DNA from 2 places in the Pontixanthobacter sp. genome. Region 2 is predicted to be linked to the other one. Evidence: predicted binding sites of a transcription regulator. Region 2 holds the regulator's gene; the other holds the start of a gene.

Region 1 (4,425 bases), on a different contig from region 2:
GCGGACTACACCGGCGACGCTGTTGCGATCGGCGATACCAATACCGTCCATACCCAGATTGAGTGCTTGTGCAATCATATCACTCGGGTGCGATGCACCGTGGAGGAAGGAGTAATTTGTTGCTGCGGCAAGTTCGGCGAAACGGGTCATCAGGCAAACAACCCATGAAGATACCAGTTTGGATCGTTTGTCTCTCTGCCATAGAGGCCATGACGGAAAACCCAGTATCTGCGTCCATCTGCATCCTCAACCCGGTAATAATCTCGGCTCAACTGATTGCGCCCGAGCACGTCGTTTGTATCTTTCCACCATTCTGCACAAATCCGCTCAGGCCCTTCATGGTGCACCACATCGCGTAATTTCCCCCGCCAGCGAAAGCGCCTCGGCGGGCCGTCGGGAATTTCGGCAATCACTGTGATATTCTGTGGCGGGTTGAAAAGTTGCAGCGGGCGCAAGGGCGGTTCACCTACCTTTGAAGATGGCCATTCGAAGGGGTGCGCAGCGTCAATCGCTGGCACAGCCGCCTGCACGTTTTCAGGTATATGGGTGTTTTCCGGGCGAAAACGCAGCAACCGATTCCGGCCCAGTCGAATGGCCAGAACATCAAGAGTTTCGTCAATCGGATTAGAGCGGGCTGCTGTCTGTTCGATATCCTGCTGCTGGGCGCTCAACAGCTCGCTTTGCACAATAGCAAGCTCTACACTGTCAAAGCCAAATCCAGGATCAAGTGGATCGGAGAGGCTGTCGAGCCGTTCATCGAACAAGCCGGCAACCTTGGACGCATCGCGAGTCGGTAAGCTGGTTTCAACGCACAGCCTCTGGACCCGTCCGTCTACCCGGTGAAAATACGCCTCGAACGCGCGTCCGCCGAGATCCTGTTCCGCCAAACTTGCATTCGCTTCATCCAGCAATTCGCGCAGCATTTTGAGCGCATAAGGCTTGCTGGTGATGGGTTCTGCGAAACGGCGGCGGAAAATGCTTTGCACCGGCGGCGCGCGCAGACCGATGGGTTTGGCCGCCGCACTGATCAGACGTTCGAGACGATAGACGCTCGCCGAGCCAAAGCGCGCTGCAATGACATTGCGCGGCCGGTCCATCACATCGCCAATTGTCTTGAGGCCCGCCCGGCGAAGCCCGAGATCGGCTTCTGCATCAAGCTTCAAAGCCGCCACCGGAAGCGCGCGGATTGCTTTGCCCTCATCGCTTTCTGGACCGCGATGAAAGCGGGCGAGGGCATGGGCTGCTTCCGCAGAGGAACCGCGCGCGAGGCAGGCCTCAATCCGTCTGGAACGGAGCCATTCCTGGATAATATGTGCCAGTTGCCCCTCAGTACCGGCGAGATGTATGCTGCCTGTGATATCGAGCACAATCCCATCAGGGGGCTCTACCGCGACCATCGGGGTGTATCGCATACAGCCATCCGCAATGTGGTCGAGTAATTCGGCATCGGCAAAAGCATCATGATCATGCACCACCAGATCGGGCACCAACGCTCGCGCGTCGGCAAGTTTTGTCCCGATTGCCAGACCACAATGCAGTGCCTCGCGATTAACAGCGGTCAGCCGCATTGCACCATTCTGTTTTTCGGCAAAAACGAGCGGGTGTTCGGGTGATGCGTGCAAACGGTTTGCGCGCTGTATTCTATCCGACGCCAAAAACGGGAACCACATCGCCAGGAAGCGGCGCTGGCTGATGCCCGGCATCGCACTCTGTTTGGGAGGGAGTGCGGAAAGTCCGCCCGTCACGATCCCACTCCACCAGCCAGCTTTTGCCCGATGGTCCAGCGCGCTGACGCAGCAAGGTCAGCTCCAGCATTGGATAGCCAGGCGCATTGGCCGCAAGGGGGTTTGATCGCGCCGATCGCACAGCCCAGCGCGTACAGGCGGTGCTCGGCTGCTCCGCAGCGCCAAGCCGCAGCATCACTGCTGTAACCCCGCTCCGTTTTGCGGAAAGCGTCAGACGCCGAGAAGCGGTCAAATCGAGTATGGCAGGCGAACCCCAGCATTCGATTACAACGATCCCGAAACCATCGCAGCGCAAGGCATCGGTGGCAGAGCGCAGCAGCGCCGTTTCATCAGGTGCCACCGCCATAAGCAGGGCCGATGGATCACCGCCCAGTTCGGCAAAGCCTGCCAGATTGAACCGCCCACCATTGCGGATCGCGCTGAGCGTACGCAGCCATAAAATGGTCTTGCCAGGTTCCAGACCGCATTGCGCGAGCATGACTGCAAAGCCAGCTGCAGAGCCATTATCATCAGCACTGCCCGAAAAGATTTCATGCAATTGTCCACGCTGAAAACCTCCACTGAGATAGGCATCAAGAGATAAATGGCCTGAAACGAAAAACTGTCTGCCGCCCGCTTTCTCCAGCAACCGGCCATCGGAACGCTGACCACCCGGCCATTCTTCCGCCACCCCATGACGCACAGGAAGAATGTAAGGCGAATCGCGCATATGTTCCTATTTTGTTCTATTTCAGCTTATTGTCAACTTGCAAAGGCCGGTGCAGCGTATGAAAGTGGAGGCCGAGCAGAGCGCGGCGCGGATCGTTTCATGGCAATGCATTTTTGCCGTATGCTGCACGGTAATGCGCGGTTAGGAAATCGCTTTGTAATAGTGCTCTTGCAACGTCTGCTGGCCAGTTTCCGGCGTTGCTGTGCTGTCATATTCACCGGTTGCGGGGTTCATTACCAACATCGATTCTGTCGCGTAATATCGGCCGATACGAGCATATTCGGCCTTGGCCGCAGCGCGTTTTGATAGCTTGCCGGCAATATTGAGCGCGGCGATAAGCGCGTCCATTGCGCCGACCGGTATAGTCCGGAAATGCGGTTTTCGGCCAGTGAGATCGAACAGCATATGTGCCTGCTCAAGCGGAGTGATGGCAGGGCCAGGGCCGCCAATCGGCAGAATGGCACCGCGCCGCGCGGGGTCATGCAGACAATCGGCGATATAGCGGGCGAGATCGCTATCGCTAATTGGCTTGCAGGATGTGAGCTTCCCATTGCCAAACACCAGAAAGGGTTTGCCGCGGCGAACCCGGTCAATCTGGCCCGAAAGTGACTTGAAAAAAGCTGTCGGCCTGACAATCGAATAGGCTATGCCAGAGCGGATCAACGCGCTCTCAAAAGCAAGCTTCGCATGCTGGAATTCCAGCATTGGCTTTTGCACGCAGATTGCGGACAGCAAGATGAACTGTTTGATGTCCAGCGCCTTTGCTGCGCTGAGTATTTTCAGGTTAGCGGCATAATCCACCAGCCATGCGTCGTCTGGCTCTCCGCTCCTTGAAGCGATGCAGGAAATGACGGCATCAAAGCTGTGGTTTTGAAACAGGGCTTCCAGATCGCAGTGTGTGCCGGTTATCTCAGCATAATGGTACCGGGCCTTGGCCAAGGGCGGCGGCGCTGTGGTAAACGGTTTGCGCATAACGCAGGTTACGTTATGTCCAGCTTCGATCAGTGCGGCAGCGGTCGCCCGACCGATCGTGCCGCTTGCGCCGAATAAGGCAACTTCTTTGGATGCACCCGCAGACATGGTCTGTGCCTACCATGCTGCCCGGAAGGGTCAAATGGCTGTGCCGGTTGGCAGTTTGCGCCGGGTTGTAATTGACCGGCGGGGCAGCACTGGTAAGTACGGGTTTATGGCTACCTTTCCATTTAGCGCCATCGTTGGCCAGCAGGAAATGAAATTGGCGCTGCTTGCGTCCGCTGTTGATGCACGCATTGGCGGGGTCATGATCTTTGGCGATCGCGGGACCGGCAAATCCACTGCTGCGCGCGCGCTGGCATCCACTCTTCCGCCGATCAGGACTGTCGAAGGATGCCGGTATAATTGCGAGCCCGAAACCAGCGGCACGTGCCCCGATCCCTGTACCAGCAAGCGCATACGCAAGATCGCCGTGCCTTTTGTCGATCTGCCGCTGGGTTCGACGGAAGACCGGGTGCTGGGCACGCTCGATCTGGAGAAAGCTCTGGCACGCGGCGAGAAGCGATTTGAACCAGGCCTTCTTGCCAAGGCGCATCGCGGTTTTCTGTATATTGACGAGATCAACCTGTTGGAAGATCACGTTGTTGATCTGCTGCTCGATGTGGCCGCATCGGGCGAAAACCTGGTTGAACGCGACGGGCTGAGCGTCAGACATCCGGCACGTTTCGTGTTAATCGGCAGCGGCAACCCTGAAGAGGGCGAATTGCGCCCGCAATTGCTCGACCGGTTCGGCCTGTCGGTGGATGTGCGCACACCGGATGATATTGACGAGCGGGTGGAAATTATGCGCCGCTGCGATGCGTTGGAGCGTAATCCTGATGCGTTCGCTGCCAAATGGAAAAGCGCCGATGCCAAGGTCCTGCGTCAGATTGAGCGGGCGAAAACCGGGCTGCCAAAAATAAAAACGCCCGCCAAGATACTGCGTGACACCGCAGCCCT
Region 2 (4,425 bases):
GTGCGGCATGCCTGTCGGTGCTGACCGATGCGCCCTATTTTCAAGGTCATGAATCATATCTCATCGCTGCGCGCAATGCCTGCAGATTGCCGGTACTGCGCAAGGATTTCATGGTCGACCCGTGGCAAGTGGCAGAGGCGCGATCAATCGGCGCCGATGCAATTCTGATTATCGTGGCAGCATTAACCGATCCGGAAATGGCAGATATTGAAGAGGCAGCTCTGCATTACGGAATGGATGTGCTGGTGGAGGTGCATGACGAAGCCGAGCTCGAACGCGCTGTTCATCTGCAATCGCGATTGATCGGCATTAACAATCGCGACCTGAAACGCTTTGTAACCGATCTGGCCGTAACCGAACGGTTATTGCCACTTGCCCCGCAAGATGCGCTGATTGTGAGCGAAAGCGGCCTTTCGGCCCATGCGGATTGTCTGCGGCTGGAAGAATGCGGCGTACGAAACTTTCTGGTCGGTGAAAGCCTGATGAGGCAGAATGATATCGTGTCAGCAACCAGGAAGCTGCTGAACCTATGAGCGCCCTCACTCACCTCGACAATAGCGGATCGGCCCGAATGGTGGACGTCGGCGGCAAGGCTGAAACGCTGCGAACAGCGACTGCATCCGGCGTTATCCGAATGTCCGCCAATGCATTGGAAGCGATTCGGTCAGGTAACGCCCCAAAAGGCGATGTCCTGGGCACAGCGCGCATCGCTGGTATCATGGCAGCGAAAAAAACCAGCGAGCTTATCCCCCTATGCCACCCGCTCGCTCTGGATAGAGTAACAGTTGATTTCGCGCTAAAAGACAACGCGATCGAGGTGAACGCGACCGTCTCGCTTACAGCAAAAACCGGTGCCGAGATGGAGGCGATGACTGCGGTATCGGTCGCCCTGCTGACCTTATATGATATGGGTAAAGCCCTTGATAAAGACATGATAGTTGGCGAAATAAAGCTGGTTTCAAAGACCGGCGGCAAATCGCGCGACTGGCACGCAGCCGATCGATGAAACCGCTGGCGACCGTGCCCGAACCGCTTTCTTTGCATGATGCCCAGAAAAAGCTGCTGGCGCTCGCGGCTACCCCCGGCACGCAAACGGTTATTACTGCTGAGGCGAATGGCCGGTATCTGGCGCAGGCACTTGCCGCGCAGCGAACACAGCCCCCAACAGATCTATCATCAATGGACGGTTATGCCATATCTGGCAGCGGCCCGTGGCGGATCATCGGTGAAAGCCGGTGCGGGAAACCGTTTACCGGTATCGTGCAGCACGCTCAGGCCGTCCGCATTTCCACCGGTGCGGCCATGCCAAAAGGTGCAGACCGAGTTCTGATACAAGAGGATGCGCGAACCGATGGCGCAACGATCGGCGCCCTCTCCTCGCCGCCCGACAGACACTATATACGCCAAACAGGTTTCGACTTTCATACTGGCGATCGCATTTTGGCTGCGGGCACGCGGATCGGTCCTGCCCAGATTGCCCTGGCTCTCAGCGCGGGACACGGAGTGCTTGAGGTGATGCGCTTGCCATCGCTTGCCTTGATCGAAGGGGGAGATGAATTGGTCGCCGACCCTGCGCAAGCGGGGCTATCTGCCATCCCGGCCAGCAACAATGCAATGCTTACCGCACTGTGCGAGGGGCTAACCCGTAAAACAGATATAATTGGTCCAGTGGAAGACACGGTAAGCGCGTTAGGCGCGGCGCTGGATGCAGCGCGCAATGCCGATATTATCGTCACCAGCGGCGGCGCATCGGTTGGCGACTATGATCTTGTCCAACCCGCACTCAAGCAATTCGGTGCAGAAATTGCATTTTGGCGGGTCGCGATCAAACCGGGCAAACCCCTGCTGGTGGCGCAACGCGGACGGCAGATTATCTTGGGTTTGCCCGGTAATCCCGTGTCCAGCTTTACCACAGCATTTCTGTTTTTGCTTCCCCTGTTGAAACAGATGGCGGGGTCGCCATCGCCGATGCCCCAAAAGCTGAGCGCAACATTGGCAGACACCCTGCCCCCGGGCGGTCCGCGCCGCGAATTCGTCAGAGGGATATGGGACGGAAGCCGGGTCACCCCGATTGCTGAGCAGGATAGCAGCGCCCTGCGCGCGCTCGCATCTGCCAACGCCTTTATCGAGCGTCCCGAAAATTGCGGCAGCGCCACAATGGGAACAGACGTTCCAATATACCCTTTCTAAAACGTCGGGATTGCTTGACTTCGCGGCAAAGGTTGCCTAATTGTTCTGTATTCGTTCGCATTTTGACGTTCGAACAGACATGTGCGACTAAGGAGCAATTCTCCATGCTGACCGCAAAGCAACACGAACTCATCCGGTTCATCCAGCAGCGTCTGGAAGAAACCGGTATTTCGCCTTCGTTTGAGGAAATGAAATCCGCGCTCGATCTGAAAAGCAAATCAGGCGTGCACCGGTTGATTTCGGCTTTGGAAGAGCGCGGCTTTATCCGCCGTTTACCCAATCGGGCACGCGCTCTCGAAGTTTTGAAAAATCCGGAAGACGCGCTGCCTGCCGCCGTTGCCCCGGCGGCTGATAATGATCTGACAACCGCCTCCGTCGTGCGTATCCCAGCGTCCACGATGGCGCAGCCTGAACCCGCCAATGATGTCATTGAACTACCCCTGCATGGCCGGATCGCCGCTGGCGCGCCGATAGAGGCACTTGAAGGACAGAGCAGTTTACCGGTTCCGGCGGCGCTGCTCGGTCCAGGGGATCATTACGCCTTGGAAGTGTCAGGCGATTCGATGATTGAAGCCGGTATCTTTGATGGCGATTTTGCGCTCATTAAACGTACCAGCACGGCCCGCGATGGAGAAATCGTAGTGGCGCTGGTTGATAATGAAGAAGCTACGCTAAAATATTTGCACCGCGATGCGGGAATGGTTCGTCTTGATCCAGCCAATTCGACTTACTCTCCGCAAATCTATCAGCCTGGGCAGGTGGAAGTTCAGGGCAAACTCGCGGGCCTTTTGCGCCGCTATCATTAAAAAAACGGAATGATACGCAGCGAACGGCCTTATCGCGGTTCGCTGTGCCACCACCCGTGTTGCCCCATCGACTGAGATACAGAACGAATATTTTCTCGTACCAGATTGATTGACAGACCGCCGGTTTTATCCAGCAACCGCCGATCCGCCTTAAGCCATTTGGGTCTGCACGAGCGCGGCAGATATCTGTCGGCAACCACAATATCGGCCCGCTCACATGCGGCAGCTAATGCGCGCGATTCAATCCGGTCGCGGCTGCGCGCCATCAAAATGTGCCACGCTTTTCCGTCACGATCGATGGTCAGCGCGCAGAAGTCACGACTGCACCGGGCGCCGCTCCATTGGTCGAGCGGTATGGGTTGGCCGCCCATTCCGGCCAATTCGAGCAGATTATCGCGGGTATATGTGCTGCGAGTGTCGCGCAAAACCAGCAACCGCTGTCCTTCTCCTGCAATCCCGACATGACGACCATCACCGGAGATCAGGATGTCTGGCGGGGGCTGAAGCACAAACACCAGCATAGCAAGGGCCGCCGGGAATACCCCCCACAGCCGGACCGTTCCGCGCCACAAGGCAAGCCACAGCGCGCCCGCCAAAAACATGGCGTAAATCGGTCCGGCCATATCTGGCATCAATTTTACGGCCCCGGGCCGAGAAGCAGTGAAATGCGCGACCCCAATAAGCAGATCTAACGACTTTCCAGTAAGCCACCACGCTGGCTCTCCCCACTCGATTACATCAAGCAGTAATGAAACCGCAATGAGCGGCATGGAAGCAAATGTGGTCAGCGGAATACCGATCATGTTAGCAAACGCGCCATACACACCGGCACGGTGAAAATGGAACAGCACTATCGGCATCAATGCTATTTCAATAACCAGCCCCGTGAGGAGAAGCATCGACGCTCTTCGGCCGGTTCTGGCAAGCCAGCTCTCTTCGCGCGGGGCCAGAAAGGTTTTGACCGGCTGGGAGTTATGAAGCGCAACAATCGCCAACACGGCGGCGAAGCTCATCTGGAAACTCGGCCCCACCAATGCCTCTGGCCATAGCAGCAGGACAAAGAATGCTGCTGCCGCAACCATCCGCAGTGACAGCGCCTCTCTGCCCAAACTTAGCGCAACCAGGACGAGCACGGCGCCAATGCAGCTCCGCACGGTCGGTACCTCGGCGCCGGTAAGCAGAGTGTAGCCGATGCCCGCCAACGCAGCGATCGCAGCGGCGGCAATCGGTAAACGCCAGCGCAGCGCAATATAGGGAAACAGGGCCAGCGTCTTGATGGCCAGCAGATACGCGGCAGCAATCACCGCGCTGACATGCAGACCGCTTATAGATAACAGATGGGTCAATCCCGAATCGCGCATCGCTTCTTCATCCGCATCGCTGATCGCGCCCCGATCGCCGCTCACCAGTGCGGCGGCGATTGCCCCTG

The links. The regulator LexA, encoded in region 2, represses DNA repair genes until DNA is damaged. The targets are predictions, from matches to a motif close to GTTCCNCNCTTGTTCT.
Region 1: WA922_RS07185 (ImuA family protein) is a predicted target of LexA. The motif match lies at 2,457-2,472, and genes of this name have one in related genera.

What each region holds. Positions count from the first base shown of each region.
Region 1 is NZ_JBAUIK010000010.1:4,124-8,548, forward strand. It holds gene WA922_RS07175 (error-prone DNA polymerase) at 1-150, opposite strand, end outside; gene WA922_RS07180 (Y-family DNA polymerase) at 150-1,703, opposite strand; gene WA922_RS07185 (ImuA family protein) at 1,642-2,454, opposite strand; gene WA922_RS07190 (NAD(P)H-binding protein) at 2,596-3,534, opposite strand; gene bchI (magnesium chelatase ATPase subunit I) at 3,641-4,425, shown strand, end outside.
Region 2 is NZ_JBAUIK010000016.1:93,423-97,847, reverse strand. It holds gene trpC (indole-3-glycerol phosphate synthase TrpC) at 1-533, shown strand, start outside; gene moaC (cyclic pyranopterin monophosphate synthase MoaC) at 530-1,006, shown strand; gene WA922_RS10430 (molybdopterin molybdotransferase MoeA) at 1,003-2,190, shown strand; gene lexA (transcriptional repressor LexA) at 2,295-2,996, shown strand; gene WA922_RS10420 (ComEC/Rec2 family competence protein) at 3,026-4,425, opposite strand, start outside.